One region of the Peribacillus sp. NPDC097295 genome, then DNA from elsewhere that is predicted to be linked to it. Evidence: riboswitches for the same ligand, from Rfam matches in the RefSeq annotation. Region 1 holds a riboswitch; each other region holds the start of a gene.

What was found. Region 1 has a riboswitch for thiamine pyrophosphate ahead of thiT (energy-coupled thiamine transporter ThiT). Riboswitches for the same ligand answer to the same signal wherever they lie in the genome.
Region 2: another riboswitch for thiamine pyrophosphate. It lies ahead of ACIQXN_RS05955 (3-oxoacyl-ACP reductase); the one in region 1 lies ahead of thiT (energy-coupled thiamine transporter ThiT).
Region 3: another riboswitch for thiamine pyrophosphate. It lies ahead of tenA (thiaminase II); the one in region 1 lies ahead of thiT (energy-coupled thiamine transporter ThiT).

Annotation. Positions count from the first base shown of each region.
Region 1 is NZ_JBIWCW010000003.1:176,223-187,000, forward strand. Features, by position in the region: gene ACIQXN_RS07150 (ATP-binding protein) at 1-511, opposite strand, end outside; gene ACIQXN_RS07155 (cation diffusion facilitator family transporter) at 734-1,621, opposite strand; TPP riboswitch at 1,872-1,974, shown strand; gene thiT (energy-coupled thiamine transporter ThiT) at 2,074-2,655, shown strand; gene ACIQXN_RS07165 (universal stress protein) at 2,695-3,219, opposite strand; gene ACIQXN_RS07170 (transglycosylase domain-containing protein) at 3,503-5,476, shown strand; gene ACIQXN_RS07175 (hypothetical protein) at 5,646-5,954, opposite strand; gene ACIQXN_RS07180 (MFS transporter) at 6,335-7,612, shown strand; gene ACIQXN_RS07185 (kinase) at 7,689-8,192, shown strand; gene ACIQXN_RS07190 (carboxymuconolactone decarboxylase family protein) at 8,299-8,697, opposite strand; gene ACIQXN_RS07195 (Lrp/AsnC family transcriptional regulator) at 8,816-9,244, shown strand; gene sigY (RNA polymerase sigma factor SigY) at 9,332-9,892, shown strand; gene ACIQXN_RS07205 (YxlC family protein) at 9,849-10,193, shown strand; gene ACIQXN_RS07210 (sigma-Y antisigma factor component) at 10,186-10,404, shown strand; gene ACIQXN_RS07215 (YbjQ family protein) at 10,385-10,699, shown strand.
Region 2 is NZ_JBIWCW010000002.1:556,563-567,340, reverse strand. Features, by position in the region: gene ACIQXN_RS05980 (methyl-accepting chemotaxis protein) at 218-1,909, opposite strand; gene ACIQXN_RS05975 (nucleotide excision repair endonuclease) at 2,245-2,619, opposite strand; gene ACIQXN_RS05970 (YpzG family protein) at 2,883-3,035, opposite strand; gene ACIQXN_RS05965 (DUF4352 domain-containing protein) at 3,140-3,790, opposite strand; gene ACIQXN_RS05960 (alkaline phosphatase) at 3,809-5,182, opposite strand; TPP riboswitch at 5,411-5,514, shown strand; gene ACIQXN_RS05955 (3-oxoacyl-ACP reductase) at 5,592-6,356, shown strand; gene ACIQXN_RS05950 (AbrB family transcriptional regulator) at 6,360-6,728, opposite strand; gene ACIQXN_RS05945 (hypothetical protein) at 6,791-7,111, shown strand; gene purT (phosphoribosylglycinamide formyltransferase 2) at 7,280-8,437, opposite strand; gene katA (catalase KatA) at 9,157-10,611, opposite strand.
Region 3 is NZ_JBIWCW010000011.1:68,730-79,507, reverse strand. Features, by position in the region: gene ACIQXN_RS16390 (MFS transporter) at 154-1,359, shown strand; gene thiE (thiamine phosphate synthase) at 1,397-2,032, opposite strand; gene thiM (hydroxyethylthiazole kinase) at 2,013-2,822, opposite strand; gene thiD (bifunctional hydroxymethylpyrimidine kinase/phosphomethylpyrimidine kinase) at 2,825-3,631, opposite strand; gene thiW (energy coupling factor transporter S component ThiW) at 3,600-4,124, opposite strand; gene tenA (thiaminase II) at 4,133-4,822, opposite strand; TPP riboswitch at 4,924-5,016, opposite strand; TPP riboswitch at 5,084-5,188, opposite strand; SAM riboswitch class I at 5,352-5,455, shown strand; gene ACIQXN_RS16360 (Fur-regulated basic protein FbpA) at 5,629-5,817, shown strand; gene ACIQXN_RS16355 (aspartyl-phosphate phosphatase Spo0E family protein) at 6,019-6,252, shown strand; gene ACIQXN_RS16350 (GNAT family N-acetyltransferase) at 6,298-6,801, opposite strand; gene ACIQXN_RS16345 (DUF459 domain-containing protein) at 6,988-7,689, shown strand; gene ACIQXN_RS16340 (ABC transporter ATP-binding protein) at 7,745-9,592, opposite strand; gene ACIQXN_RS16335 (DinB family protein) at 9,777-10,259, shown strand; gene ACIQXN_RS16330 (acyl-CoA thioesterase) at 10,443-10,778, shown strand, end outside.

The DNA of each region.
Region 1 (10,778 bases):
TCCGAAATTCATGGACAAAGCTCGATGTCATTTGGCCCAATAGTGTCAAGCGGTCTTTATGATTAGGATTAATCAGCTGATATTGCTTCGCGACCTGCTTCGTCTTCAAATCCGTGAAACTGGATAGAGCGAAATAAATGATTTTATCAAAATATGAATTCACCTGATGGATAACGGCAGATATTTCTCCTTTAACGATCTCATAATTTAGAAATTGATCGATGATGATAGACCTTCCAATCGAGGTTATAGAAAAGAAAATATCCATATTTAAATGTTGTTTGACTCGGTTAGCTGAAATTTTTTCTCCTAAATCCTTTAGCATCTCATCCATGTTAGTATCTGTATCTCTCAGTTGTTTCATCAGTGAATTTAAAATTTTTTCTATTTCTTCTTCAAAAAAGTCTATATAACCATCGGGTAAATGTTTCAAGCGCTCTTTCCATTCGGAAAGGATAGTAGTTTTATGAGAAGATAGGAAGTGAAGAGTCATTTCTCGATTCAATACCATTTTGCCCTCCATCGTGTAGGAAAATGAATTTATTTACTTTTAATGAATTAATTAGCATATACTTCCAGAATGTTATATACGTTTTTAATAATACCAGATTAAAAGCTTTCTTTAAATACTCATTTAAGGGGGGAAAAGTACAGGAATTCTGTGGTGATCTATTAATTGCAGGTAAATAACGTGAAAATAAGGTATTGTATATTAAAAAAAAGGTACCGCAACTTAATGACGGGTACCTTTTTTTTGAAAGACATATGGTTCAATATGAACGATGACATGTTTAACGCCATGTTCCTTTAGAAGGTTTTCTTCCACTTTCACAGTGATATCGTGACTTTGGATGACGGTCAAAAGCGGATTGACATGAATGGTAGCTTCGACAAGGATTTCATTTCCGTGCATTCGAGCTTTGATTTCACTCATATCCTTCACTCCATCCGTTAGCAGGATGGTTTGACCGATTTCTTGTAGATGTTGTTCATCGAACCCATCCGTCAAAGAGAGTGAAGCGGCATGGAAAATATCCCAAGCGGTTTTACAAATCATCATTCCCACAACCAATGCAGCAACGGCATCCAACCATGAGATTCCGATTGTGGCCCCGATGATGCCTATGAAAGCGCCGATGCTGACCAAAGCATCCGAACGATTATCCTGTGCAACAGCCTGGATGGAAGCACTCTTTGTCTTTTTGCTCAAAGCTAAATTGTAGCGATAGACTCCGTACATGAAGATGGCGGAGAATAAAGCGACGTAAGCAGTAAACATATCCGGTACAGCTTCCTTATTCTGTGAGAAGAAAGATTCTATGGCACTGTATATGACCTGTAGGCCAACCGTGATCATGATGAAGGCAGCAACCAATGAAGCGACGGTTTCAGCTCTCAGATGACCGTATGAATGATTATCATCAGGTGGTCGCTTTGATATTTTTAAACCTATTAATACAGCAACAGAGGCGATGATATCGGTTGTGTTATTTAATCCATCTGCCCAAAGGCCCTTGGAGTCACCAAAATAACCAAATGTTAATTTGAGGGCTGACAAGAATATATATGCGGCAATACTGATATAGGCACCCTTTTCAGCAGAAATTGAATGTTTATCCATGTCTTTTCCCCCTCGTGCAAAAATAGCCTTAATAAAGATATCAAAACAAAGCCTAGTGAGTCTATAGAAAAATTGTCGACTTAATCCATCTAACTTGGCTTATGGCATGTGTATTGAAGATATAAAAAGAAGTTGGTTGTATGAAAAAATAAAACCAATAAAAGGGAAATTTAAATGAATTTCTTTGCATTTATCTACTTGTTATTTATTGAAACTAGTAGTATATTCTAACCGAGGATTAAAAATTAAATACTTCCACAAGGGGAGCCAAGATGGCTGAGAGTGAACGTTTGAGTTCAGACCCTATGAACCTGTTAGTTAGTACTAGCGTAGGGATGTGGTTTTGGATAGCAATACTGGGCATCCATTACCGCCCTGGTGTTGCTTTTTTGTATGCCAAAAAAGCAACATGGGAACTCATGGGCACTTTTGCACGTGGAGAAGGGTGAGAGATGATGAAAAATAAAACATTATTCATGACAGAGATCGCTATTTTTTCTGCATTGGCATTACTGTTGGATTTAGTCTCCGGATTTGTTTTTGCAAGAATTTGGCCGCAGGGGGGATCGATTTCCATTGCCATGGTGCCAATTTTCTTGATGGCCTATCGCTGGGGGATCAAGGGTGGAATGGCAACCGGTTTATTATTGGGCCTTTTGCAGATAGTCGCTACGCCGGTTCAAATTATGACACCCCTTCAAGGCTTCATTGATTATTTCCTTGCTTTTACCGTCGTTGGGATTTCTGGATTATTCATGAATGGATTCGTGAATAATTATAAAGAGGAGAACCTTATGAAAGCTAAATTATTTGGAATAGTCGGCATGTTCGTGGGCAGTATTCTGAGGTTTATCTGTCATTTTACATCAGGTATCGTTTTCTTTGGTGAATATGCGCCAGAAGGACAACCAGTCGTTCTTTATTCATTAATCTACAATGGGACATATATGCTGATTAGTTTCATCTTATCAGCGGTCGTGGTAATGGCGCTTTACTCGGCTGCTTCGAAAGTATTGATGAGAAAAGCCTATTAAGAGAAAAGGGCCGGCTCAAGAATGAGCCGGCCCTTATTTTTATTTTGCAATAAATACCGAGCAAGGTGCATGCTTGGCAATGGAACTGCTTGTGCTTCCAAGGAAGAATCGTTCCAAGCCACTTTTGGAACTGTTGCCGACGATGATAAGATCGGCATCCGTTTGCTTTGCGTAGGCACATATACTATCGGGGGCATTACCTTCCAATATCTCAATTTCCCCTTTAATATTGTATTCGTTTAGCAGGCTTAGTAAGTTACTTTCGGCGATTCTTGCGTTATTTTCAAAAACCGAGGGAGTATCGTTAGCCCTCATTTGAAGCTGATGTTCCACTTCTGTAACGGGATGTGTTTGTGAGGGGTCGACATAAAAGCCTGCTGCCGGGACGAATCCTGGAGCGGATGCACTTTCGATAATTCGATTTTCCCCCTTTTCATTCAAAACTTGAACAATGGTCAGTACAGCTTCAGGAAAGGCCCTTTTTAGTGTAGCTCCGTATTCTATTGCTCGTTTACTATCTTCATTTCCATCATACGCGGTGACAATTCGTTTCAATTCCTTCATATCGATCATCTCTCCCCATATTATGTCATTACAGGTTATATACCCATTTTTTTTGGCTTCATCCCTTTTTTCAAAGGTATATTGATTAATAAATGAGGGTAAAGGGTATGTGGAATAACTAGACATACATACGATGCATGTACTTTTGCATGGAAAAAGGATTAAAGGAAAAATGTTTGTAAGATAAAACTTTGTCTTTTAACCCATTGCAAGAGTTATCTTTCATAAAAAGGGTAAAATATTTTTAATGAAGCATGTCGCATCTGGGAAAATGGGGGTTCAAATGAAAGGGTTATTGAAAATAGGTCTGATAATTTTATCAATCATTGTGGTAGTGGGAGTTGGTTTGTTCATTTATTTTAAACAAACTGTGGATATAAGTAATCTTCAGGATCAACTTCAGCAGCCGACAAAGATCTATGATGAGGATGGGAATGTAGCAAGTACCATTACGGCTAATAAATCTGAAGGCGTCGCGATAGAGGAAATACCGGACCATGTCATCCAAGCGGTCGTTTCCATTGAGGATCACCGTTTTTATGAACATCATGGTATCGATTATCAAGCAATTACGCGGGCCATGGTGAAAAATGTCAAGGCGAAAGGCGTAGTTGAAGGCGGAAGTACACTTACCCAGCAACTTGTAAAAATTACAATGCTTGAATCAGATCGTACCCTGAAACGGAAGATAGAAGAGTTTTTTATCGCTCAGGAAATGGAAAGTACGTATACGAAAGATGAGATTTTGGAAATGTATGTGAACCAGGTTTACTTTGGGCATGGTGCCTGGGGACTTAAAAAGGCGGCAAACATCTATTTTTCCAAGGATGTTTCAGAATTAACCATCGCCGAAGGAGCTTTACTGGCGGGGGTCATTAACCTGCCCTCGAAGTTAGACCCGTATAAAAATCCTGATGGTGCGGTCAAGAGACGTGATTTGGTCCTTTCTAGGATGACTGAACATGGATATTTGACCGAAAAGGAAGCCACTTCTGCCAAAAAGGAGAAATTGTCACTTCTATTAGGTGAAAATACAGATCCTTTAAAGGGGAAATATCCTTATTATGTGGACCATGTCCTATCGGAAGCCACCAGTAAGTATGGCTTGGAACTTCAAGAACTGCTGACAAGGGGCTATAAAATCCATACTACGCTAAATCAACCGATGCAGCAGGCAGCAGAAACGGTCTATAGCGAAGATGGCAATTTTCCTGCCGGGACAAGCGATGACAAACTGGTGCAAAGTGGAACGGTCCTCCTTCAACCTAAGACTGGAGGCATAAAGGCCCTTGTAGGAGGCAGGGGAGAACACCAATTCATGGGATACAACCGGGCAACACAGCTGAAGAGATCCCCTGGTTCGTCGATTAAACCGCTCGTGGCCTATACTCCTGCGATTGAAGAAGGATATGAAATCACGGATTCTATAAAAGATGAAAAGATGAAGTTCGGGAATTATGAACCAACCAATTTGAATGGTACATACAAAGGGGAAGTGCCTATGTATGAAGCAGTAATGAATTCCTTAAATGTACCGACTGTTTGGCTGTTAAATGAAATTGGTATCGATAAGGGATTGGATTCACTCAAGCGGTTCGGAATTCCTTACGAAAAGAACGACCGTAATCTGTCGATTGCCTTAGGTGGTATGGAGAAGGGCGTTTCTCCACTGCAAATGGCAGGAGCCTTTTCTGCATTTGCCAATGAGGGTAACCGTTATGATGCTCATGCCATTATCAAGATTGAAGATGCGGATGGAAAAGAGATCGCGGTCTGGAAGGAAAAAAAGACAAAGGTAACTTCTAAGGATGTCGTTGACAAGATGAATGCGATGCTTCTTGGGACAGTGAAATATGGAACGGCCGAAAATGCCGCTGTCACTGGCTATGAAGTCGCAGGAAAGACAGGATCGACGCAGGTGCCGATTGAAGGCATTTCTGGGGTGAAGGATCAATGGTTCGTTGGTTATACACCTAATTTAGTAGGTGCTGTATGGGCCGGTTATGATAAAACGGACAAAAAACATCATCTAACCACACACAGCAGCCAGGGAAGTGCAATCATCTTTCAAAAAATCATGGCTCAGGCATTAAAGAACGAAACGACCGAATCCTTCCATGCAGAAGATATCGGACCGTTGATAGCTGAACAGAAAGAAAAGGAAGAAGAAGAGGAAAGAAAGCAATACTGGATTGATAAGGGAAATGAAATTAAAGAAGGGCTAGGTAAATGGAAATCATGGGATATCCCATGGTAAGAGGGAAAGAACCTACTCGACACAAAAAAAAGACTGTCACATGTGGACAGTCTTTTTTCATTCATTAAAAAATGAAGTTTACAATTACACCGATAACGACGATTGCTCCAATAATGGTTAAAATGGTTCTCATTTTCTAACACCTCTTCTAAATCTGATTTTTTATTTATTAGATGCCAACGGTTTGGTTGGACTGAAAGCTTAATTCATTTTCATCATTTTCTTTGCAAATAGCTTGAACTTTATCCAACATTGCATGGACATTTTGTCCTTCCAAGATAACCTTCATATTTACACATTCTTGTAGGATGAGGACGAATGAGACAAAAGTAGAAAGTTTTGTAGCATCGACCATTTTATGATTGCAGATAAAATAAATATTTCCTTTAAATTCCTTTGTTATTTGATATAGGTTCATGATTTGACGCATGGATAACCTTTTATTTGTTTTAATATCAGCAGAAATTACTTTGTTCATTGTTGTTTACTCCTTTAATTTATATACTTTTTTGAAAAGCATAAATCAAAATGTTTGTGCCGTAATATTTTATCTTTTTGTTTTTGTAAGTGGGTTATGATGTATATTTACCCGCGTATATCATTTTAAAACCTATTAGAAAATTTAGACTTGATGGAAGATAAGGCACATACTAACAGTGATAAAGAATGGCGATGTCATAGTACCTAGGAAAAGAACGAAGGATACTATTGGTCAATTTGGTTTTATTGAAGATAAGTTGATTGTTCTGCCCAGTGGAGCAAAGCGTTTGTGAAAGACATCTGTAAATAAATCGTCGTTTTTACTTTCGAGAATTATACTTTTTAGGTAAAATTAACTAAAAAGTCTAATAAAGGGGATTGGACGAGATTATAAAACTTTTTAAAAATAGGAATTATACGAAATTATTTTTAGCGAACGTAACATCGCAAATGGGCGGGACCATCGGCATGACGGCATTCATGTTTTACCTATTAGACCGCTTCACCAATCAGCCGATGTATGCAACGATTACGGAATTAATGTATTCTTTACCAACACTCGCTGTTTTCTTACTTGTTGGTGTTTTTGCTGACAGATTGGACCGGCAAAAGGTAGCATTGTATTGTGATTGGATCTGCGCAGGCTTGTCGGTTTTATTTCTTCTCTCGTTAGAGCAAGAGCTCCTCATGGTCTCGTTTGCCATCATTTTTCTGAGAAGTGCCGTCAGGAATTTCTTTGTGCCAGCAGAGGCAGCGTTGATTCAAGGCATTTTGCTTAAAGAGGATTATACGATGGCGGCGGGTCTAAATCAGATGGTTTCGAGTTTGTTCATGCTTTTCGGAAACGGAATCGGCATTTTCATCTATTGGTCAGTCGGCATCGAGGGAGCAATTATCTTCGATGTGATCGGGTTTATAATCAGCGGCTTCTTGATTCGTTCCTGTCGGATTACACAAGAAATCAGACAGCCGAATGGAGTTTACCATTTGAAGGAACTGAGTGTAACAGGTGTTTGGGCAGATTTTAAAATTGGCTGGCAATATATATGGCAGTATAAATTATTGTTTACGCTAATCAGCGGGTTTCTGGTATTTGGCATTGTAAATGGTGGGTTTTCCGTGATGCAGGTTTTCATCTTGAAGTACAAACTTGAACCTGTTGATTATGAAAAGTATTCGGTCATCTTAGGGGTCATTTTTGGGGTAGGGATATTGCTGGGAAGCATCTTAGCGTCTATGCTGGCCAAAAAAATGAAGCTTCATCATATGATGGTCGTTGGCTTGCTGATATCGGGTGTGGGCACGGTTGCTGCCGGGCTTGTCGAAACGACCCTGCAATATATGATTGGTTTAGCCATCGTTGCTCTATCGCTTCCCATACTTAATGTATCCCTTGGAGGGTGGCTTCCAAGCCTCGTTGCTCCCGAAATGATGGGCAGGGTCCAAGGATGGATCAATCCCTTGGTGATGTTGTCACAATCGATCACCTTATTCTTGATTGCACTTGGATTCCCCGCCTATATTTCAGTAGAAACATTATATTGGGTAGTTGGCGGGTCCCTGCTCTTTGTAGGTTTCCTATATATGACCATCATACCGAAATTCATCCATGAAAAAGCACCAGAAGCTGATGTGATGATGCAAGCAAGTAAATAAGTAAAAAACGGAACAAATCAATTTAAACCGGAGAAAATGTTGCGCTTTACTCCTGGGATTTAATTAGGGGGAGACTATGGAATCGAAGCTAATAATCATACGAGGGAACTCTGGCAGTGGTAAAACAACGATTGCAAAAAGCCTTCAACTTCAGTTGGGAAAAGGAACCCTATTGGTTTCTCAGGATACCGTTCGCCGTGACATGTTAATGGTTCACGATAGAGAAGGGAACCTTTCCATTGATTTGATACGGCAAATCACAGAATACGGCAAAGGCAAATGTGAATATGTCATCTTGGAAGGCATCTTACATAAAAATCTCTATGATGACATGCTCCATCATTTAATTCAGTTCTATAATGAAAAGGTCTATACTTACTATTTTGATTTATCCTTTGAAGAAACAGTCAAACGTCACAACTCTCGTTCAAAAAAGATGGATTTTGGAGAAGAGTCTTTACGTGCTTGGTGGAAGCCGAATGATTGTCTTGGCGTGGATAGAGAGAGGAATTTGACTGATGATATGTCACGGAACGATATAGTGAAACTAATTTTAGACCAGCTACATGCTTCAAATTGATTGGCAAGACTGTGTTTTACATATGCTCTTCAATAAAAAAGCAGAGGAAGTTCCTACGTGAATTCCTCTGCTTTTTATATATTTTTAGAGATGGGGAATACAGACTCTATTTCAACCCCATCATGGCCCCGAAGTATTGTTGGGCGGTAGTGAAACATATGAAGGCTATTAATTCTGATATTTCTTCATCGCTGAATGCTTCCTTTAATACTAAAAAGGTCGTTTCTTCGGTTTTCTCACGTTGTATTAGAAATACTTCTGCAAAGGCGATGGCGTAACTTTCTTTTAGATTCTCCGGTTTTGAAGGGCGGCCCTTCGTCTGGCAGTACGTACAGCCATTTCCATATGCTAGGACCCTTCTGACATTTTCCTTTAATTCCTTCGTAAGCACCCCTTCAGAAGAAAGGGCTTCTGAGAGGTCACTCCATTTATGAGAAATCACTTCATTATGAAACAATTGCTGAAATGGACTTGATCCGAGTTCCGAACTAATAATTCTTGGCATAAACATCTCCCCTTTGAGATAATCATAATATAGTAAGATAGGAAATTTAATTACATATGAAAAGAAAACTAAACAATAAATTAATAAGTAGATAGATAAAGGGGAGAATTATATTCAAATGAAAATAGACGATAAAGACCGTAGCATTTTAGCCGAATTGACCAACGATAGCAGGCTCTCCATGCGGGAACTGGCCAAGAAGGTGGAGATGTCTGCCCCAGCCGTTACAGAGCGTGTCCGGCAAATGGAGTCCTTTGGCATCATTAAAGGCTATGGCACTGAAATTGATTATAAGAAAATCGGATTTCCCATTGAATGTATTGTGGAAGCGACAGTGAAGAATGGGGAATATGACCGGTTCAAAAGGTTTATCGTTGCGCAATCGCATGTCGACTTTTGCTATCGGGTCGCCGGACGTGCATGTTTTATGCTTAAAATCCGCTGTGAAAGCCTTCAAAAAGTGGAAGAATTCATTAATCAAACCATCCCTTATGCTGCAACCGTAACGCATGTCATCCTTTCAGAAGTAGAAATAATCCCGGAATGAAAACTATTTTTACATCCTGGTGAACAAATTCATTTCCTTAAACGTCTTATAAGTATAAAAGGTACGGATCAGGGAGCGGGTGATTAGATGGAAGAGATGGAGCTGGTTAAAGCTGCAAAAAGGGGAGATGATCAGGCGTTAGCCGAATTATTTCAAACCTCCTATCCTTTTCTGCTAAAATATTTGCTTAAATTGACTTTTAATCTGCAAAACGCAGAAGATGTGGCCCAGGAAACCTTTTCAAAGGCAATTGAGAATCTTTCAAGGTTTAAAGGGACATCCAAGTTTTCAACCTGGCTGATTTCCATTTCGACCCGGGTGTACTTGGACCAGAAAAGGAAACAGAAAAGGGAACTGTCCTGGTTAAAGCAAGAGCAAGCTGTCAGGAAGCTAAAATGGGAGACACAAGCCAACAACCAAGCATGGGACGATGTGATGGAAGCATTGGGCCATTTGGAGGATGATTTGCGGATTCCGATCATATTGAAGCATTATTACGGGTTTTCTTACGAAGAAATCGCGAAAATCATGAAGATGCCAGAAGGAACCGTGAAGTCACGTGTCCATACAGGAATAAAAAAGGTTAGAAAGGAGTTGAGCTCGATTGACGAAGAATCAGGATTTACGAAACCGCTTAGCCAAGGGTGATCAAGAGACGGTTAGTCAAATAAAGAAGAGCTTGAAAGATTTCGATGATATGATTTCAATTGAAGTTCCTCAAGTATCTTTTTTTGAGCATAGAATTAAACTACAGCATAAAAAAGCCAGAAAAGAATGGTGGAAAGAGCTGCTGGCGTTTATCGGAACAGCTGCTTTCATTCTCAGCTTCCTATTTCTTTCCTTATTCCATCAGCCGGAAGTATTTCTAACAGTCCAAGTGTTGAGCGTTATTTTCATCGGTTCCTATACGTTTTATGTGAAAAGGAAGGTGGAGAGCAGCCATGAGTAATATGGAAATTTATACGTTGATTGTGTGCGGAGTGGTTTTGCTGGCACAAAGCATTTTTTTATTCACCGATGCAAGGAAGAATAGCTTCAATCATTGGTTGTGGGGAATTCTAGGTTTGATTCAAGCACCCGTGCCGCTAATCTTTTATTTGATCGTTAAGAAAATAAGAAAAAAGGAAGAGGATGAGCTATATGATTATCGTGACTACTAATGAAGTGCCTGGAAAAGATATCAAGGAACTAAAGGGGTTAGTTAAAGGGAATTCGGTCCAATCGAAGCATATCGGGAAAGATATCATGGCAGGTTTCCGGACGATCGTTGGCGGAGAAATCTCTGAGTATACGGAAATGATGCAGGAAGCCAGACAGAAAGCGATCGGCAGGATGGTGGATGAAGCGAAGGAAAAAGGAGCGAATGCGATTGTCGCGATGCGCCTGGAAACTTCGGCAATCATGCAGAATGCTTGCGAAATCATCGCTTATGGAACAGCGGTATATGTAGAATAGAAATAATTTTGGGTCTTTAGTTGTAGGTATTTGAGCTTATTTCTTTCGTTGTCTTTATCGCTATCGTATAATCCTAGAT
Region 2 (10,778 bases), on a different contig from region 1:
TCCCTCCTAAATGTTTTATAAATATCATTAATCGTCATGATTACGTTTTATGACGTTTATTTCTATATGATAAAGCGTAATGATTACTATTTGCAAGTTTTTTCGTAAACTTTTTCGATTTTTCCTTGGTTCCCTGCTCAACTTCAAATATCTACATAAAGAAAAAGCAGGCTTCCCGATCATGTCAGGAAGCCTGCTTTTTTTAAAAAATCCAGCTTTAAATCTGGAATTTACGAACCACTTGCTTCAGTTCTTCCGCCATAGATGTCAATGAACGCACAGTTGAATTGATTTCTTCCATCGATGCTAGTTGTTCTTCCGTTGAAGCCGCCACTTCTTCTGAATTGGCTGCATTCTCCTGAGCGTGTGCAGTTATTTTATTGGATGATTCCGATACTTCGTCCACACTCACTGAAATCTGTTGAATGGAAGCCGTGATTTCTTCGATTTTTGGTGTAATATCTCTCGTACTTTGAAGGATTTGGGCAAATTTATTGGACGTTTCCACCGAAACCTTCACACCCTGTTCAGCATTTTCCATCACTTCTTTCATAATCGCAACGGAACTTCTTGTGTCATCTTGCATTCCCATGATCAAATCCGTAATCAACTTGGTAGAATTCTGGGACTGTTCAGCCAGTTTCTTCACTTCATCGGCCACTACGGCAAATCCCTTACCGTGTTCGCCGGCCCTCGCTGCTTCAATTGCTGCATTCAATGCTAGTAGATTCGTTTGCCCCGCAATTCCCGTAATGACATCAATAATATTCCCGATTTTATTGGAGCGTTCTGCTAAAGAATCGATAACCTGGTTCGATTGGTTAACCGAGTCATGGATGAATTGCATTTGCTTCAAGTTCTCCTGTACAAAGTGGCTTCCTTCTTCTGCCTGCTTCTCTGTTTCTTTAGACAGTTCCGACATACTAGCCGTACTTTCCGAAATCCGCTCCACTCCCTGGCTCACTTCATATAGGGAACCGAGACTACTCTCCAGTTGCCGTGTTGAACTATCAGAGGCCCCTGAAATTTCCTGTATGGAAAGGGCAATTGTTTCTGCTGCTTCTTTAGATTGTTCGGAACTGACACTCAACTGCTCAGCAGAGGATGTAACTTTATTCGTATTGGTAGAAATGGCCGTAATCGTATGGTGCAGGTTTTGCGTCATTTTTTCAAAGGATTGATTTAACACATAAATTTCGTCCCGGGTTTTCACATCGACTTTTTCTATATTCAAATCTCCTTCTGCGACTCGATTGGCCATTTTGCTCAACTTCTTGATTGGTTTCGAGATGACATTAGAAATCAGCAATCCATCTGCCATCGCAAGCAGGAACGCTACCAAACTTAGAATGAAAATCTTCCTTGTTGCCGCTTTTGAATTTTCTTGAACCTCTGTCACCTTTTGAACCATAACCTCGTCTTTGATCCATGTATATAATGCATTCGTTTGCTCTACCATTTTAGTACTGATGGGAACAACTTTATCACGGGCCAAGACCCTCGCCTTTTCTGGATCTTTCGCTACTGTCTCTACTGATTTCCTGCTTTCCTCTATCCATGCATCATTCGACGCCTGGATTTCATCAAAGCGTTGGTTCATTTCATCTCGGGTAGCCAATTTCCTGGCTTCCTTTATTAAATTATTAATATTCTCATTCGATTCATACATATTCTCTTTCATATCCGGGGTTTCATATAAAAGATACCCCCTCAAATACGTTACTTGACGCGCTGACTCCGTCTGGATACTTTGAGTGATTGATTGGACTTCGCTCGCATTACTAAGGATATAGTCATATGACTCATTCATATCTTTCATACTCGTATAAGATATGAAAGCAGCCACTCCAAAAATGGTGGAGACAAGTAAAAAGCTTACTAGTAACTTATTCTTTATTGATAATTTCATTCTGTTAACCCCTCTGGTTTTATATGTAATAGCTTCTATGTTCTTCCCTTTCAATATAAAAAGCCCACAATCAAAGTGGACATCGAATTTAGTATTCCCAGGACTGAATATATAGCTTCCTTTACTTTTATCGGTTGAGGAGTAGAATAATTAACTGATTTGTAATAGTAAAATAGGTTAAAGGACCTAAAAAGGGGCTGTCCCCAAAAGGGTAGTTAAACCTAAATTGTATAAATAGAAAGAGGCAGAAATGTTGATTTAACAACATTTCTGCCTCTTCAATTTTGCGTCATTTTACTCGAAAAAGGACTTATGAGACAGCCCCTTTTTAACTATTACTTATAAAACACTTTATCAATGTTGTACTTAGCATGAAGCGTGTTGATGATGTACGTTTCATAAATGTCACGTTCCATCGCGTCTTCTACGAAAATCGCCTCAATTTTCTTCACTTCATTACGGTGTTCTTTAATCGGGGATACGTTATCCTCGAAATGCTTTTTAACTCTTTGTCTTAGTTTGCGTGCTTTACCGACAAAGATCACTTCATCTTTTTCATTATAAAATAGGATGATGCCGCCTTTATCACGGGGAATCAGATGAAAGTCGATGAATCCGTAAATTTCCGGGATGATGGCTTCATCTCCCTCAATCACTTGTTTTCTTTGTTTAATGCTGATATCCGCTTCTGGGATTTTAATATTTATCATAAAAAATCACGTCCTCTATTTGTATATATGTAAGTGAGTGTAAGTAACTTTCCCCCTTACACGATTGTGTCACGGTTGGTATGTTCAAACTACTTTTATTACTTGTTCTGCGTTGTCCTTAAAGGTAGATGGTATCATAATCTTGAAGGAAAAGCCATGTCTGAACTTAGTGTTTGCGTAAAAGGTTCTTGTCACATATACCTTTTATCAGGAAAAGAAGAAGACCCATTAAGAGTCTCCTTCTCATTGATCAGAAATATCCGTTACCACCTATGGGCCTTAGCATTGCTTCTTAGTATAATGTTCGTTTGCGATACTTCCGTATGGCCATTTACTTGAGATTTAGAACGCTTAGGTCTTGTCCAATTATGGTGAAACTTTTGAGAATGTGGATCTAATTGATCTTTATAACTCATGTTGTATCACCTCATCGTTAAGATTAGGATATTCTTTTCAAAGCAATAGGAGGTTCCTATCACATTATTAGTATGGATTGGATAAGGATAAACATACCCGAACTTTAAAAATAAAATTCTACCGTTTCACCTTTTGAAATCACTTTTCCCTCATCATCTATCACATCGCTAGTCAAAAGCGAAATCTCCTTCACACCTTCTTCTTTTTGAAGAATGAACCCTACATTCCCTTGTTTTGAATTCTTTGCTTTTACTTCTCCATTCAGATTTTCTAAGTAAATATCATCTTTCCAAGTCAAATGTTCCCCACCATCTGTTTCAAGAAAAGCGACTGGAGAAAATTTGACATTATCGGCAGTGGGATTTTCAACTTTCACGTTTATTTTCACAATATCGAATGCGTGTTCATGGGTATAGCCATGAAAGAAATCAATCATGCTATAATCCGGTATCACATGCATGACCTTGATATCCTTGATTACTACCTGTATGGGGCCGACCTTCACCGTCTCATTTACTTGCTTATACTCTTTTAAAGACAATTCACCTTTTGAATCGGAAACTTGTTGACCGACCTGTATCAATTCACGATCATCCGGAATTTGGGGATTTGGAACATACACTTCCTTCTTCACCAATGGTTTGGCACTTTCCTCTGTTTTTTCTGTCACGTTTGATTCTTCATCAAAGGCTGGCTGAGTGTTGAGTGCACCAAATGTGGTCAATAAAAAGGCACATAATAGTAGTTTGTTCACCGAATCCCTCCCAGTATTTTAGTTTAATAAATCAAAGATGATGGTGGCTTGGTCGGTGTTATCGACCTGTTCGGCAAAACGCTCCTTATATGGTCCGTATGCATAAACGGGTACATCTTCCCCCGTATGTCCCCCGGTTGTCCAAGCCGTATTGGACCTGTTATCAAAGATGGTCTCAATCGCATTGTCGATGGTCGTAATATTTTTACTCGTGACAGCATCTTTGACTGATTCTATTTCCTCTTTCGTTAGCTTCATTTCATCTTGATCAATATACTGTTTCAAGGTTTTTTCGACATCCGCTCCCTTTACGATTGCATCCGCCATAAAGTCAGGTGTCCGTTTGGCAGCTTTAATCGGCTCGCCGGACCAGTTATACACTCCCTTTGCCCCAATTGAAAAGCCTCCCGTCGAATGGTCAGCCGTCGCCACGACTAAGGTGTGCTTGTCTTTTTTCGCGAAATCAATCGCTGCTTTGTAGGCCCTTTCGAAATCCTCCATTTCACTCATGGCGCCGACAATATCGTTATCATGGCCAGCCCAATCAATTTGGCTTCCTTCCACCATCAAGAAGAATCCGGCCTTATTCTTATTCAAGCGTTGAATCGCCGAGTCTGTCATTTCTTCCAGTGAAGGCGTTTCGTGGGTGCGGTCAATCATTTTAGGTAGACCTTCTTTAGCGAACAATCCAAGAACCTGTTTGTTTTTATCCTTTAACAGCTGTTTTTTATCCGTCACATAACTATACCCATCTTTTTTGAATGCTTTTGTCAAATCGACATCGGGCCGTACGAAATTGGATTGACCTCCACCTAAAAGAACGTCGATTTTATGTTTGCCATTTACTAAATCCTTGTAATAATCGTCCGCGATGCCATTCATGTTCTTTCGGTTTTCGTCATGCGCACCAAATGATGTCGGGGTGGCATGGGTGATTTCTGATGTTGCAACAAGGCCAGTAGATTTCCCGCTTTCCTTAGCCGCTTCCAATACCGTTTTGATTTCTGTCTTATCATTATCGACAGCAATGGCTGCGTTATACGTTTTCACACCGGCTGACATCGCCGTTGCTGCTGAAGCAGAATCCGTGATATTTTGTGTAGGATCTTCTGGGTATGTCATCTGCTGCCCCACCAGATATTTATCAAATGCTGTCTTTTCAGCTACAGTCGTAGCAGGTCTGTCTTTCAAATACCGGTAAGCGGATGTATAGGAGACTCCCATTCCATCGCCTATCATGAAAATGACGTTTCTGATTTCGGCTTCTTTCTTAGGCTTCCCTTTTGCCAAAGCGTCGTCATCTGTACCTCCCCACGATACACTTCCAAGGGCTAATGCAGTAATGATGGCAACCGGTAAGATTCTTTTACTGAATGTACGTCTCAAAAAAATGACCCCCTACTCATTTAATGGAATATTCAATTAAAATATACATCAAGAACATGAACCTACTATTAAGAAGATGTAAACATATAGGGATCTTATGTAAACGATTCGTAAATGCACCCCCTTACTGTAAACGTTTAATATCCATACTATCCCTCTTAAAATGGATTATAAAAGTAAAAAAAGTTATTTAGGGCAGCTTTGACACTTATGCTATAATTTTAAGAAATTCATAAAAAACACTAGGGGAGCCTTTTTGGCTGAGAGGAGTGGCAACACTCTGACCCTTTGAACCTGATCTGGCTAGCACCAGCGGAGGGAAGTGGCATTGAAATGAAATTTGTCTCATTCAAGGTCACCCCTCTACTCGGGTGATCTTTTTTTATGGGAAAAATGAAGTAAGGGAGAGAGTTTTATGAAGATAAGCTATCAAATTGTATTGGTGACAGGGAGCAGTAGGGGCCTTGGTTCCGCCATCGCTCAAGGGTTCGGACGGGAGGGAGCCCGTGTCGTGGTCAACTATTTTCAAAGTGAAGATAAAGCACAACAGGTGGTTGAAAGAATAGGGGATGATCGGGCGATCGCAATTCGCGCTGATGTAAGAAACCAGTCGGAAGTCCACGCCATGTTTCAGAAGGCGAAAGAACACTTTGACCAGCCCATCACAACGATTGTAAATAACGCGTTAGTAAACTTCAGTTTTGATTCCGCCTCCAGAAAAACAGCCGAGACGGTTTCATGGGAAGATTATCAAGCCCATTTCGAAGGGACCATAAAAGCCGCATTGAACACTGTACAGGCCGGTCAAAAAGACATGATCGAAGGGAAATTCGGACGGATTATCAACATCGGGACGAATCTCTTTCAAAATCCCGTCATCCCCTACCATGACTATAATACCAGCAAAGCCGCCCTCCTTGGATTCACAAGAAACATGGCAAGTGAATTAGGTAAAGCCGGAATCACCGTCAATATGGTTTCAGGGGGCCTGCTGATGAAAACCGACGCAAGTGCTGCAACTACAGAGGAAGTCTTCCATCTAATAGAAGAAAGTACACCGCTGAAAAAAGTAACCACTCCAGAAGAGGCAGCTGATGCCGTATTATTCTTCGCCTCTCCATGGAGCAGGGCCGTGACCGGTCAAAACTTGATTGTCGATGGCGGATTGGTGATGGGGTGAATACTATGCTGATAAATCGGGATGTCTCTTTTTTTGATTCGTTCGATGGTTCAAGCATTTAAATAATGGCGGCAACGTCACATATACCATTAACACCCTGAGAACCTGAACAGCAACGACAAACATCGGGTCCGATTCAAGGGCAACTGAAGTGGCGGTCATTTCCGCCACTCCTCCTGGCGCAAAAGCCAATGAGGTTGTCATAAAGGTCATTCCAGTCATTCTGGAATCGATATATGCACAAAGGATCATCATGAATATGAAAGCAACGGTACTCAAGGAAGACACGACCAGAATTTTTTTCATGCCTACGAACATGGCCTTATGAATTTCGTTCCCACACTTGTACCAATCATGTGTATTAACTTCCAAATTTCACTATAATTGATTTTAACAATCCTTTGATATGGACGCAAAGAAAACGAGGGGATGACTTGCATAAAATTGTAATTAAATTACTTTTAGTTTTGGGAGTCGTATTTTTAATGACCGGTTGCGGAGAAGATAAAAAAGAAATCACAGAAAAAGCAAATGAAGCAGCTATTAATTATTTAAAAGAAGAAAAAGATATAGCATTTGAACCTGAAAGTATCGAATTTACATCTGCTATAGGTGGAGGCACTGTCAGCGTAAATGGTTATGACAAAACTACATTGGAAAAATACAATGTATATGTTAATTATGGTGATGAAAAAGGGTATTGGATCAGTGGTTATGGTACGGGAGAAGAAGTGGAAACCGAAGAGGTAAATTAAGAACAAAGACTAACTCTATTAGAATAGAAGAAGGGGCTGTCCCAAAAGGGGTAGTTAAGCCTAAACTAATTAAATAGAGAGAGGCAGAAATGTTGATTTAACAACATTTCTGCCTCTTCAATTTTGTGTTATTTACTCGAAAAAGTGCTTATGAGACAGCCCCTTGATTTATCCTTCTATCTTCATACAATCCAATGCACGTGTCGCAACGTCCCTCGCCGTCTCGACAGAATCAGCTGCCGATAATGCCACAGCTACCCTTCTGCCAACCTTCGTGACTGGCTTTCCGAAAACGCGCACCTGCGTATTCGGCTGAGCCAAGGCTTGATCCACCCCGACTATAGAATATTCCGATAACTCAACAGGTGCTTTCAAGGGACGGCTTGCTCCAGGTGTAATTAATGAGATTTCAGGAATCGGGAATCCTAAAATCGCTCGAACATGCAGGGCAAATTCGGATAAATTTTGGGTGACCAATGTCACTAACCCTGTATCATGCGGACGTGGTGACACTTCACTGAAATAGACTTTATCCCCTGATAAGAACAACTCCACTCCAAATAAACCATATCCCCCAAGTTCATCTGTAATCTTCTTGGCAATCCTTTTTGCTTCAATGATTTGTCCTTCTGTCATAGCATGTGGCTGCCAAGATTCTATATAGTCCCCGCCCTGCTGGACATGACCGATTGGTGCACAAAACATCGTTCCATTCACGGCACGGACAGTTAGCAACGTAATTTCCGAATCAAAGCGAATAAATTCCTCGATGATCACTCTACCATTTTGGACCCGGCCGCCTTCCATCGCCATTTGCCAGCACTTCTCTAAGTCCTCTTCCGTTCGGCAGACACTTTGCCCTTTTCCAGAAGAGCTCATCAGCGGTTTAACGACATTAGGAAAACCAATAGCTTTTGCGGAATGAATAAACTCTTCATATGTATTAGCAAATCGATATGCAGCCGTTGGTAGCTTTAACGTTTCAGATGCCAACCTTCTAATTCCTTCACGATCCATCGTCAACTTAGCCGCTCTTGCTGTTGGAATGACCGAGAACCCTTCTTCCTCCAACTTAACCAATTCAGAAGTAGCAATAGCCTCGATTTCGGGAACGATTAAATCAGGTTGTTCTTTTTCAACGATTTCCCTAAGCTGCTTCGTGTCAAGCATATCAATCACATAACTTCGATGGGCCACTTGCATGGCTGGTGCGTGTTCATACCGGTCTACAGCAATGGTCTCCACACCAAGCCGCTGTGCTTCCAAAATGACTTCCTTGCCTAATTCACCTGAACCCAATAATAATACCTTCTTTGTTTTATACATTTTCAGCTTCTCCCCCTCCATGTGTTCAAAATCATTATATACGAACTATAACACAATAAAAACAAATATTTATTCGTCTTTTAATTAAATTTATTAGCTAAAATTACGTTTACAAGTATTTTTTTCTGTTTTTACATAAAAGGGATGAATGGTGAGGGAACTATTAAAAAGGGTGGGAATCAGGTATGGTGAACAACCTCAGCCACTATCTTCATTGGCATGGACAACCAACTGATATGAATGGAGGCGTATTATTTTCCACATGTCGAAATTTGCATTACGATACCTTTTGTAGATGTAAGCGCTTTCCATTATAATGAAATTAGGTTGGATGGCATGCGTGGCCGTCAAAGTATGTGGCGTAGGTGGGGCCCATACTAGCGTTAAAAGGAGTAATCGCTTTAACGCACAACTATTAGCACTCCTTAAGATAAGGGCTTTTTACGAGTCATAAGAGTTACTTTTAAGATTTGAACACCGTACATAGTCATTGATAAGGGAAATCTACATCTGCCCTCGTCTTTGCAGGTAGCCCTCATCTTTTCTAGTCTAATAGTTTATAAGACTAAAAGCTCTTCCTCTGAAATATCAGAGAAGAGCTTTTTCGTATGCACCTATTTATTTTCCAGATTCCCTATCTCTTCAGGAGATTACCCAAAAAAATAGCAGGCATTCATTGAATTAATGAATGCCTGCTCAGGTGATTTCATGCCTACCTCTTATACTTCTTGTGGTACTGCCAAGCCAAGACCTTCAGCAATACGAGTTCCGTATTCTGTATCTGCTTTGTAGAAGTGACCGATTTGGCGAAGTTTGATTTCTTCTAATTCTACCGGTTTCATGGCACCCACGACAGTTTCTACTAGACGTGTTCTTTCTTCCTTGCTCAACAGGCGGTATAAGTCTCCCGCTTGTGTATAGTGATCGTGGTGATCATAAGAAACTTGTGCAGCTTGTCCAGACACTTCAAACGGAGTAAGTTTGTTTTCGTGAGATTCCGTTGCTCCACCGAAGCTGTTCGGTTCGTAATAGACGGAACCTTTTCCATTATCATCCGCACGCATGAAGCCATCGCGTTGATTCGTATTCACTTCCGATTTAGGACGGTTAACCGGAAGTAGGTTGTGGTTTGCACCCACACGGTAACGATGGGCATCGCCATAAGCAAATAGGCGACCTTGAAGCATTTTATCTGGAGAAGCTTCAATGCCAGGCACGAATGATCCTGGGGAGAAAGTAGCTTGCTCTACTTCAGCAAAATAGTTGTCAGGGTTTCTGTTCAATTCCACTCGTCCAAGTTCAATTAATGGGTAATCTTTTTGCGACCAGACTTTAGTCACGTCGAATGGGTCAAAGCGGTAAGTATCCGCATCTTCCAAAGGCATGATTTGAACACATAATTTCCATGCTGGGAAGTCACCGTTTTCAATCGCATTGAAAAGATCTTCCGTATGGTAATCCGGATTTTCACCTGCAAGTTTAGCAGCAAGGTTCACATCCAGGTTTTTAATGCCTTGTTCTGTTTTAAAGTGGTATTTCACCCAGACAGCTTGTCCTTCTTCGTTCACCCACTTGAAAGTGTGGCTTCCGAAACCGTGCATATGGCGCCATGTTGCTGGAATCCCACGGTCAGACATTAATGTAGTTACTTGGTGTAGTGATTCTGGTGAATGAGACCAGAAATCCCATACTGCCGTCGGGTTTTTCAAGTGCGTTCTAGGGTCCCTTTTTTGTGTGTGTATGAAATCAGGGAATTTGATTGCATCTCGAATGAAGAATACAGGTGTATTGTTCCCAACGATATCGTAGTTTCCTTCTTCTGTGTAGAATTTGACTGCAAACCCACGCGGATCACGTAATGTATCAGCAGAACCAAGTTCCCCAGCTACCGTTGAAAAACGGATGAACATATCCGTTTCTTTCCCTACGCCGTTAAACACTTTGGCTTTTGTATATTTTGACAAATCATTTGTCACGGTGAAAGTACCAAATGCCCCGCCGCCTTTAGCATGAACGACACGTTCTGGAACGCGTTCACGATTAAAATGAGCCAGTTTCTCTAATAAGTGAACATCTTGTATAAGAACTGGACCACGTGACCCAGCAGTAATTGAATTTTGGTTATCGCCAACTGGAGCACCCCAGCTAGTTGTAAGGTTTTTCTTATTCGACATAAATGAACCACCTCTTCATAAGTTTTAATATATATAATAATATAGTTTCTTAGAAAAAAATCAATACTTATTTATAATAATTTTAATATAATAATAAACGTCATTAAGTATTATTTCTTCTCAAAAAGGTATTAAAGTGAGAAATAGTTAATATTCTAATGGGTGTT
Region 3 (10,778 bases), on a different contig from region 1:
TATGGCGGAAAAGGCGTGAAATCAACGTTTTTTTAACTTGAGTAAAGAAAAGTGTCAAGACAGGTGTAAAATATATGGTAAACTTTAAAATTAATAGGTAGAATCAAATAGGAGACTATATTAAGAAGTTTCATCAGAATTCAGGAGGATAATATGGAGAACAATGCAAAAGTGATATCTCAGCGTAAATTGTTGGGAGTCGCTGGTCTTGGTTGGATGTTTGATGCACTGGATGTAGGGATGCTTTCATTTATCATCGTTGCATTGAAACAGGATTGGAATTTAACGAGCGAACAGGTCGGTTGGATAGGGAGCATCAATTCTATCGGGATGGCGGTTGGCGCCATACTTTTTGGAGCGATGGCAGACCGGGTTGGCAGAAAGAATGTCTTTATCATTACCTTATTATTATTTTCGATTGCGAGCGGTCTGTCGGCAGCGGTCAGTACGCTCAGCTTATTCCTGATTTTACGTTTCTTGATAGGGATGGGGCTTGGGGGAGAGCTTCCCGTTGCGTCAACGCTTGTTTCTGAAAGCGTCGAAGCGAGTAAAAGGGGGCGTGTTGTCGTACTGCTAGAAAGTTTTTGGGCGGTCGGCTGGTTATTGGCTGCGCTCATTTCCTATTTCATCATTCCGGAGTACGGATGGCGTATCGCATTGTTATTAAGTGCCGTTCCTGCGTTCTATGCTCTTTATCTGCGTTTAAAATTACCCGATTCTCCAAAATATACGGAGCTTGAAAAGAGACAGAGACCGTCGGTGCTGGACAATATGAAAAGTGTCTGGAAAAAGGGTTACGCACGTCAGACACTTGTGTTATGGATCCTATGGTTCTGCGTGGTCTTTTCTTATTATGGCATGTTTTTATGGTTGCCGAGTGTCATGGTGATGAAGGGGTTTAGCATGATTCAAAGCTTTGAATATGTATTGATCATGACGTTGGCTCAGCTTCCTGGTTATTTTTCTGCTGCATGGCTGATAGAGAAGATGGGGCGTAAATTCGTATTGATTACATATTTAATAGGCACGGCAAGTAGTGCATTTTTCTTTGGCTCAGCTGAAGGGTTGTCATTCTTGATCGTATCCGGAATGTTTCTGTCGTTTTTCAATTTAGGAGCATGGGGAGCACTTTATGCGTATACACCTGAACAATATCCAACTGTCATACGTGGTACAGGAACTGGATTAGCTGCTGGAATCGGGCGTGTCGGTGGGATTTTGGGCCCGTTGCTTGTCGGTTATTTAGTTGCTGGGGGTACACCGATTTCGACAATCTTCACCATCTTCACCATTGCCATTTTAATTGGTGCACTTGCTGTGGCATTTGGAAAAGAAACGAAGAATACGATTCTTTCATAATAGAAGGAGGATGACTCGTAAAGACATCCTCCTTCTATTAGTTAGTAAAGCTTAGTACAGCATTTGAGAGGGTTTTGGCGGCATCATGAGGATGCTTGGCCTGTAAAATGGCAGAGACGACCGCCACCCCGGATATACCACTTTTTGAAAGTGTATGAATATTATCCGCTGTAATCCCCCCAATCGCTACGGAAGGAATCGAAACACTACTACAAATTTTCTCCAGTTCGCCTTCTGCCATTATGGTTGCATCTTGTTTCGTATTGGTGGGAAATATAGAGCCAACGCCAATATAGTCGGCGCCATTTCGTTCAGCTACAAGGGCTTCTTCCAAGGTCGACACAGAAACCCCAATAATCATATCGTCAGGAACCAGGTCTTTTATGATAGATAGAGGGAGGTCATCCTGTCCAACGTGAATTCCATCCGCTCCTACGGCAAGAGCTACATCTACCCGGTCATTAATGATTAAAGGAATGGACAGGTCATTGAGAACCTGTTTCAACAGGGAAGCTTTTTGATAAAAAGTGAGGGAGGATGCTTTCTTCTCTCTAAGTTGGACGGCTGTGACTCCACCTGCAACCGCCTCGACGATAATATTGGTCATTTCCTCGAATTCTAACGTCTCTTCCGTTACCAAATAAACACTCAAATCAAAGGGCAATTTCTTCATGAATGTTCACCTCGCTTCCCCATATGGATTGATCCATTTTTGAAATGGCATCAATTATCCTTGTTCTGTAAGTCCCAGTGCCTTCATTGTCTTTAAGATTTCTTGCAGCAAGTTCACCAGAGAGGCTCATTGTAGAAATTCCAGCAATCGCAGCAGAATAATAGTCCCCTGTTACTCCGCAGAAAGCACCAATCAGGGCTGTCGCCATGCAGCCGGTCCCTGTTACTTTCGTTAATAGGGGATTTCCATTATCGATGATGGATGTTTGTGACGAGTCACTGACAGCATCTTTGGCTCCACTCACGACGACTACACTATTCAGTTTCCTAGCAGCAAGTAAGGCCAGTTCGGCGTTGCTGATTGAAAGAGCGCCTGAATCGACCCCACGCGTTACGATATCGCCTCCCATTAGCCTATGGATCTCACTTGCATTACCCCGAATGACTTGAACAGTCATTTTATCGAGCAGTTCCATCGCTTTCTCTGTTCGATAAGGGGTCGAACCGACACCCACAGGATCGACAATTATCGGTATATGAAGATCGTTTGCTGTTTTTCCGGCAATCTCCATCGCTTCCAAGGACATATCATCAATCGTTCCAAAATTTAAAACAAGTGCTTGTGCCAGCTTCACCATGTCGGCCACTTCTTTTGGACTGGAAGTCATGACGGGAGAACCGCCGATTGCTAAGGTTGCATTGGCACAATCATTGACCGTGACAAAGTTGGTGATTTGGTGGACGAGCGGTTTTTTCTTCCTAACTTGTTCAAATAGGTCAGTAATGGCCATTTTCAATTTAAATCACTCCAGTTCTCTTTGTGAAATTGGTAGAAATGGTGAACAGGCCCATGTCCTTTACCAAGTTCAAAGCTATTTCGTATGGCTTCTGAAATATAGACTTTCGCTTGTTCGATGGACAGATCTAAAGGAATTCCTTTTGCAAGGTTGGATGTAATGGCAGAGGAAAGGGTGCAGCCGGTCCCATGCGTGTTTTTGGTATGTATGCGTTCGCCCTTGAACCAAGTGAATTCCTTCCCATCATAAAAGAGGTCATTGGGATTTCCTGCTGCATGTCCTCCTTTCAGTAACACCGCTTTCGGACCCAGTTCAAGAATAGCGGTACATGCCTTATAAAAGTCTTGTTTCGTCCGGATCGGGAACCCGGTAAGGACTTCTGCTTCAGGTATATTGGGTGTCACAAGTGTTGCGAGTGGAAGTAAATCGGTTCTTAACGATGAAACGGCCCCTTCATCCAGCAGATGGTGTCCACTTTTGGATATCATGACAGGATCAATGACGACGGTAGCAGGCTTAAATAACTTAAGCGAATTTGCAACGGTTTCGACGGTCTCCTTTGACCCAAGCATCCCAACTTTTACTGCATCGACATGAATGTCTTCAAAAATGGCGGCAATTTGATCGGTAATCATTGCTAAATCGATAGGCTGGACTGAACGAACTTCCATGGTATTTTGCGCCGTGATAGCTGTGATAACAGACATGCCAAAAACCAGGTGTGCTGAAAAAGTCTTTAAATCAGCTTGGATTCCAGCCCCGCCTCCTGAGTCAGATCCTGCGATCGTTAGTGCTGTTTTCATAAAAAAGCCTCCTCATATAATCATTTTTCAAAAGTACGTTCAATAAAAGAAAGGCTAAGAGTGAACCCATTAATGAACTAAGAAGAAAAGCTGGTAAAAAACCAAAAAGTGCAGCTTTTTCCCCCAATAATAAGACAGCTATTGGATAACAGGCCAGAGAACCAAGAATGCCGGTTCCCAATACTTCTCCTATGCAGGCGATCCCAATCTTTTTTGTTTTTTGGTAAAGGAGCGCGGCCAGGAGGGCACCGATCATGCTTCCCGGAAACGCAAAAATGGAGCCAGTACCTATCATGTTTCTGATAAGTGATACCAAAAAGGCTTGGGTCACAGCAAAGAACGGTCCCAATATTACGGCTGTGATAACATTAACTACATGCTGAATAGGAAAGATCTTTGCATATCCAACCGGGACAAAAATGAACGAACTTGTTAAGGTAGCGATTGCCGTGAACATGCCAGTCAGCGTCATTTTACGTAATAAGTTATTCATATCAACTTTCATAGCGGCCAATCATGTTCGTGATGAACCATGTCCCAAAATAAATATTCATATCGGGAGGTCATTAAAAAGTGTTTCTCTAATTTATTTAGTTCTTTTTCAGGTAAACCTTCCGTCAGCTCATCTAAAAGCTTAGCCAACCATTTATGGGCTTCGGCGAATTTAGGAGATGAGTACGATTCAATCCACTGGGCATAACGATTTGTCGCTAGCGCTTTCCCGTTTTGTTCTTTTAACAGCAAACCAATCTCATAATAATCCCAAGCACATGGAAGCAAACAGGCGACAATGTCAGCCAGTGTCCCGTGATGTGCGGCATTTAGCATATAGCCTGTATAGGCAAGGGTAATGGGGGTGGGTTCGGTATTTTCCAATTCTTCAGAGCTGATTCCGAACTCTTTGCAGTAGTTCCGATGCAAATTCATTTCTACTTGGAGCGTCTCATTTAAAATACCTGCAAACTTGGCCATGGTTTCAAGATTGTTAGCCTTGATAGCCCCTAAAGCAAAAAGTTTGGAATAATCGATAAGATAGATATAATCCTGCTTTAAGTAATAGGCGAATTTCTTTTCTGGTAGTGTCCCGTCTCCAATTGCTTGAACGAAAGGATGAGTATGATTCCTTTTCCAGATTTCTTTTGCACGATGATGAAGTCTCTCACTGAAAGATTTCCATTGGGTATTCGTCATGATTTTTTCCTCCTTTATTAAATTCACATACTTAGAAAGGAGCTTAAAATGAAAAATCAGCCGCTTTCAATTAGAAAGCGGCTGTTCTAGGAATGGAAGGATCCCTTTTCAACCTGCTTTCCTACGCTGGTATGACCAGATCAGGTACAAAGGGTTTGATTCTCAGCCTATTAATGGCTCCCCTAGCAGTTTATTATTCAATTAAACAAAAAACCCGTTCCTGAAAACGGAACGGGGCAGATGGATGAAGTCAAATATCGATGACGATATCATCCACTTTCCTCCGCCGGCATCACCCGGATCAGGTTCAAAGGGTCCGGAACATCATTCCATCTCAGTCTATAGAAGACTCCCCTAGTGGTATTTCGTATGTGATTAATGTCATCATAACAGATAAAAAGGAAAATGCAACCGATGCACACCCATTATCTAAAAGAGTTTAATAGGTAAAAAGTATAAAAAAAATGAACACATTTGACTTTTGGTTGAAAATGGTATAAAATCATGTCGAAATCATTTATATTCTATATTCTTATCCAGAGAGGTGGAGGGACTTGGCCCTAAGAAACCTCGGCAACAGGCCCATCGGGGAACTGTGCTTCTTCCAACAAGCTTATGCTTGGGAGATAAGAAGAGACGAACGGGCATCTGTCAACCTCTTCTTGGATTAGAAGAGGTTTTTATTTTGTGAAAATGTGTTTAAGGAAACTGTAAAAAAGGTATATATATTTTGGCTTAAGCGAAGTCTATAAGATTAGGCTTATTCATAAGTTTGAAGTATGAACCTAAGGAAAGGAGCCATTTATATGGCAGAGTTTTTCGAGAAAAAAGAACAGAGGAGAGCATTGTTGATAGAAGAACTATTATCAAATGGTGTATATAAAACCTCTGACGAAAAGCATCTATATGATGCTCCATTAAAAGCTCTTGAGGATGAATATAGGATTATTATAGATAGATCAGGTAATGAGTCACCTCCAGAATGTATGACATAGCTAAGATGTTTACCTATCATAAATTTACAGCTTAAAAAGGAAGAAGCATTTGCTACATTACAGAGCAAATGCTTCTTCCTTTTTTAAATCGACATAAATAATACATAAAGCGGAAAGTTAATGGGTATTTTGTCACACATAATTTATAAAATAACATATTTAAATCTTGGAATATGATTGATTTTGACTAGTGTATTGATTATGATAAAAAGTGTAAAATACTTGAAAAAATGGGAAGTGATGATATTGCAGTATCCATATATAACAGTGGAAAAAATAGAAGAAAAGCGAAAAGAAATGATCATGTTAGCAACGAATTATGGTTTTACAAGCAGAATTACAGTTCAAGCAAGCCAGGAGTTGGATTCGTTACTAAACGCTGTTAATCCCGTAAGATACTTAGAAAATGCACTTCCCAAAAATTATAGGGAATGAAGTCCTTCTAAATACAAATCTAGTCCTTTCCTGCAATTGAATGAGTCATGTAGTGACACGTTTACCAAGGATGACCAAGTCACGTTCCAATCCATCGAGTTCTGCCACTTTCGGTAAATGAGCCCATTTTTCAAAACCGAATTTTGAAAAAAGTTTAATGCTTGGTTCATTGTGAGCGAAAATAAATCCTAGGAGTGTCTTTACTCCTACCTTCGGACTCACCTCCATAGCTTTCTGAATCGAAGTCTGTCCAATACCCTTTCCACGGAAATCGTCATCAAGATAAATGCTTATTTCAGCCGTAGAATCATATGCGGGCCTACCATAGAAAGATTGAAAGCTCATCCAACCAGCCGTTTTCCCATCATATGTAATCATATACAATGGACGTTTATGGGTATGTTCATCAAACCATTTCAACCGTGATTCTACTGTAATTGGTTCCGTATCTGCCGTAACCATCCTCGAAGCGATTGTAGAATTGTAAATCTCGACAATTTTAGGCAAATCCTCTATTACTGCTTCTCTGAACCCTATTTCCTCATACATCATTTAGCTCCAATCCATATTTTTTAGCTCTTTTCCCGTTCACCAAGGTGCAATAGGAAAGATTTCTCTTATCATACACTTTCCCGGGTTTTTCTTACAATTGTTTTTGAATGTTAGGCTCGTCCTCTTTTTGGGTATTTATAAAATTAAATACTTCCTAGTGAATAAAAAGGAGAAAGATATTACATGAAAAAGATAGTTGGCATATTATTTATTGTACTTGTTATATGTTTAGTTGCCTATGTGTTTCAGGCAGTGGGTGAGAAAAACGATCAAAGAGTCATGGCTTTTGGAGATTCGCTGACATATGGTAAGGGAGATCAAGAAGGGGAAGGGTATATAGATGACCTGAAGCAGAAAACGAATGATTCCGATTCGGATAAGAAAGTGCAATTCTGGAATTATGGAATAAAAGGTCAGGAAACGGACGGGGTCATTAATCAGCTTGAAGATACAGAAATAAACACGAAACTGGATAAGGCCGATACTTTTATCGTTTATATCGGAATAAACGATTTGATTAATAGTAATGGTGGAAATTTGAAAAAAATACATGATCAAAAGATAAATGATGGAAAAAAGGAGTACGTCGAGCATATAGATACGATTCTTTCTTTACTTTTAGAGAAAAATACTAAAGCGGATATTCTTGTGATAGGGTTATATAATCCTAACAAAGAGGATATGAAATTGGAAAACCATATTAATAATTATAACTCCGCCTTACAAGAAAGGGTGGATAAGGATAATAGATTGAAATATATCCCAACGAATGATTTATTCCAAAATAAAGATAAAGAAGAGTACTTCAGTGATGAGATACATCCTAATGAAAAAGGCTACCAGCTTATCACGAATCGAATATTAGATAAATACAATTTTAAATAAGAACAATAAAAAGGGGCATGGAAGCTTATTTCCATGTCCCTTTTATGATGGAGCCTCATGAGCGGAAAGGTTTTTGCTCAGTGGGCTTATGTTTCTGATTGGGAGTTGCTTGGGGAAACTGTAAGTCATGGAGCTGTCTGTATCGTCCATTATTTAGCAGTAGTTGTTCATGTGTTCCTTTTTCCTGGATAATGCCTTTTTCAAGAACGACAATTTGATCTGCCTTTTGTACGGTTGATAATCGATGGGCAATCACGATGGACGTTCGGTTTTCTAGTAAGTTGGATAACGCTTCCTGGATTAGATGTTCGGATTCCGTATCAAGCGATGCTGTCGCCTCATCCAGAATGATGATTTGAGGATTCTTCAAAAGAGCCCTGGCAATGGCAATGCGCTGCTTTTGGCCACCGGAAAGTTTGACCCCACGCTCTCCGATTTGTGAGTCATATCCTTTCGGGAAATCACTGATAAATTCATGGGCATTGGCCGCTTTAGTTGCCTCAATAATTTCCTCATCTGTTGCATCGAGTTTACCATAAATAATATTATCGCGGATGGAACCATTAAACAAAATGATATCCTGTGAAACTATCCCCATTTGGCTTCGTAAAGACTTGAGCGAAAGATCACGAATATCATGACCATCCACTTTAATTGTGCCCTGTTGGGGATCATAAAAACGGATTAAAAGGCTGGTAACCGTTGATTTTCCTGCCCCTGAAGAGCCGACAAGGGCGGTTACCTTTCCTGCTTTTATTATAAGGTTAAGATTGCGGAGTACCGGAACTCCTTCGTCATAAGCGAAATCAACCGCATGAAACTCGATTTGTTTCGTGATCTCTGTAAGATCAAGAGTTGTTTCCTTGTCCTTGATTCCCGGTTGCGTCTCCATTATTTCTGTAATACGTTCAAATGCTGCAGCCGATTGTTGCACGATACTGATTACCCGGCTGAAATTACGAACGGGACTTTGAAGAAGCCTTAGATAAGCGAGGAATGCCACGATTAATCCAATCGTAAACTCTCCCTGCATGACTTGCCAGGCCCCAAATACAATCACGGCGACAAGACCCAAATTGTTCATCAAGTCTATAAGCGGGCCGAACATGGAGCGCAAGCGAACCGATTTGATGTTCGCTACCATATTCTCATGATTCCGGTCTGCGAATCGTTTCGATTCGAATTCTTCATTGGTGAAGGATTGAATGAGCCGCATACCGGAGAGAGAATCCTGCAGCTGATTACTGACCTCGCCGGCAGAACTTTGCACACTTCTAAAAGAGAGGCGGATCCGTTTGCCGAATACACGTGTCATATAGAACATGAACGGAAATGTTAAGAGAAGGACCACGGTCAGCTTCCAATTGATGAAGAGCATATATACTGCAACCGCAAAAAAAGTAACCGTATCTGTTATGACCTGAAGCATGCTGGATGAAATGAGCTGTTGAAGCAGATTTACATCATTCGTAAGTCTGGACATTAAGTCCCCGGTTCGGTTTTTATCAAAGAATTTCATATCCAACTTTTGGATATGGTCATATAAGCCATTCCGTAAATCCATGATCGCCTTTTGCCCGACTTTTGAGACGATATAGCTATTCAAAAAGTTTAGCAATGCCAATAAAATGGCGGCAACGAGGATGCCTGATCCTACCCAAATCAAAGAGCCATATTCTTTGTCTGGAATGACCTCATCAATGGTATATTGCGTAAGTTGCGGTATGGAAAACTCAAGCAAAGAAATGAAGATCATGATGAATATAATCATACTTGAAAATTTCCATCGGGATGGAATGCGATTGAATATTTGTTTGAGCATGACCCAAATGCTTCCCTTTGATGGTGTGGCATTCATTGCACTACGGCCTTTATGACTAAATGGGATATGTCCCGCGCTCATTTTAATCACTCCTACGATAAATTGAAAAATGTTTTTAAAAGGAATATACCTTTAGGACTATCATAGAGGATTAAAAAAATTAGACAACATTTGATGGGTTATCTTTTGATAAAGAACCTTTATGTTTTACAATTAATCCTTATGATGGAATAATCATGGTAACTAGTGAGGGGAGAGGGTAACCATGGATGAGAACAAAAAGATCAGGGAAGAACTTATACAAGCGGTGAATGGATTATCGGATGAACAATTAAATGCTCACCCAGAAGAAGGGCGATGGAGCATCATTCAGGTATTAAATCATCTATATCTAATGGAGAGAGCAATTACTAAAGGCATTGCCGATACATTGGCTAGTGATGAGAGCAAACATGCAGACGATAAACCGATACAGTATACGTTAAATCGTGACACTAAGGTGGACGCACCATCCTCCGTCATTCCAACAGAGGAATTTCTAACATTAGATGAAGTGAAAACGAAGCTTTCATCTTCCCGAGAGGCATTGGAAGCGGTAGTTTCCCATGCGAATGAGGATGCCTTGAACGAAAAGTCTTTCCCGCACCCCATGTTTCAAGATCTAAGTTTAAAGCAGTGGATACCGTTTGTCGGGTTGCATGAAAAACGGCATTTATTCCAAATAGAAGAGTTGAAGTCCAAACTATAAAAAAACTCAGCCTATAGGTTGAGTTTTTTTATATATGGATTCATTTAGGAAAGACTATGTAGGGGGTAGTAAACTGTTGTTACAAGTAAAAAGTGAGGGCTATAATCATGATTATTGCTTTAACGCGCAAAATTCGTTAAAGTGAACTAGTGAGAAAATGGACATAAAAGGAGTGCATTCACCATGGAAGAAATTAAACATTGCCAGGACTCTTTAGTTATAAAAACGAGCTTGGTCCTCCCGCCGGATACTAATAATATCGGTACGATGTTTGGAGGGAAATTGATGGCTTATATCGATGACGTAGCGGCTATTTCTGCAATGCGTCACTCGAGGAGTAATGTCGTAACAGCATCGACTGATTCTGTCGATTTCCTGCATCCCATTCATGAAGGAAATGCAGTTTGTCTTGAAAGCTTTGTAACATTTACAGGCAGGACATCCATGGAAATCATTGTAAAAGTCGTTGCCGAGGACTTACTTACAGGAGAAAGAAATCTTTGTGTTATTTCCTTCTTA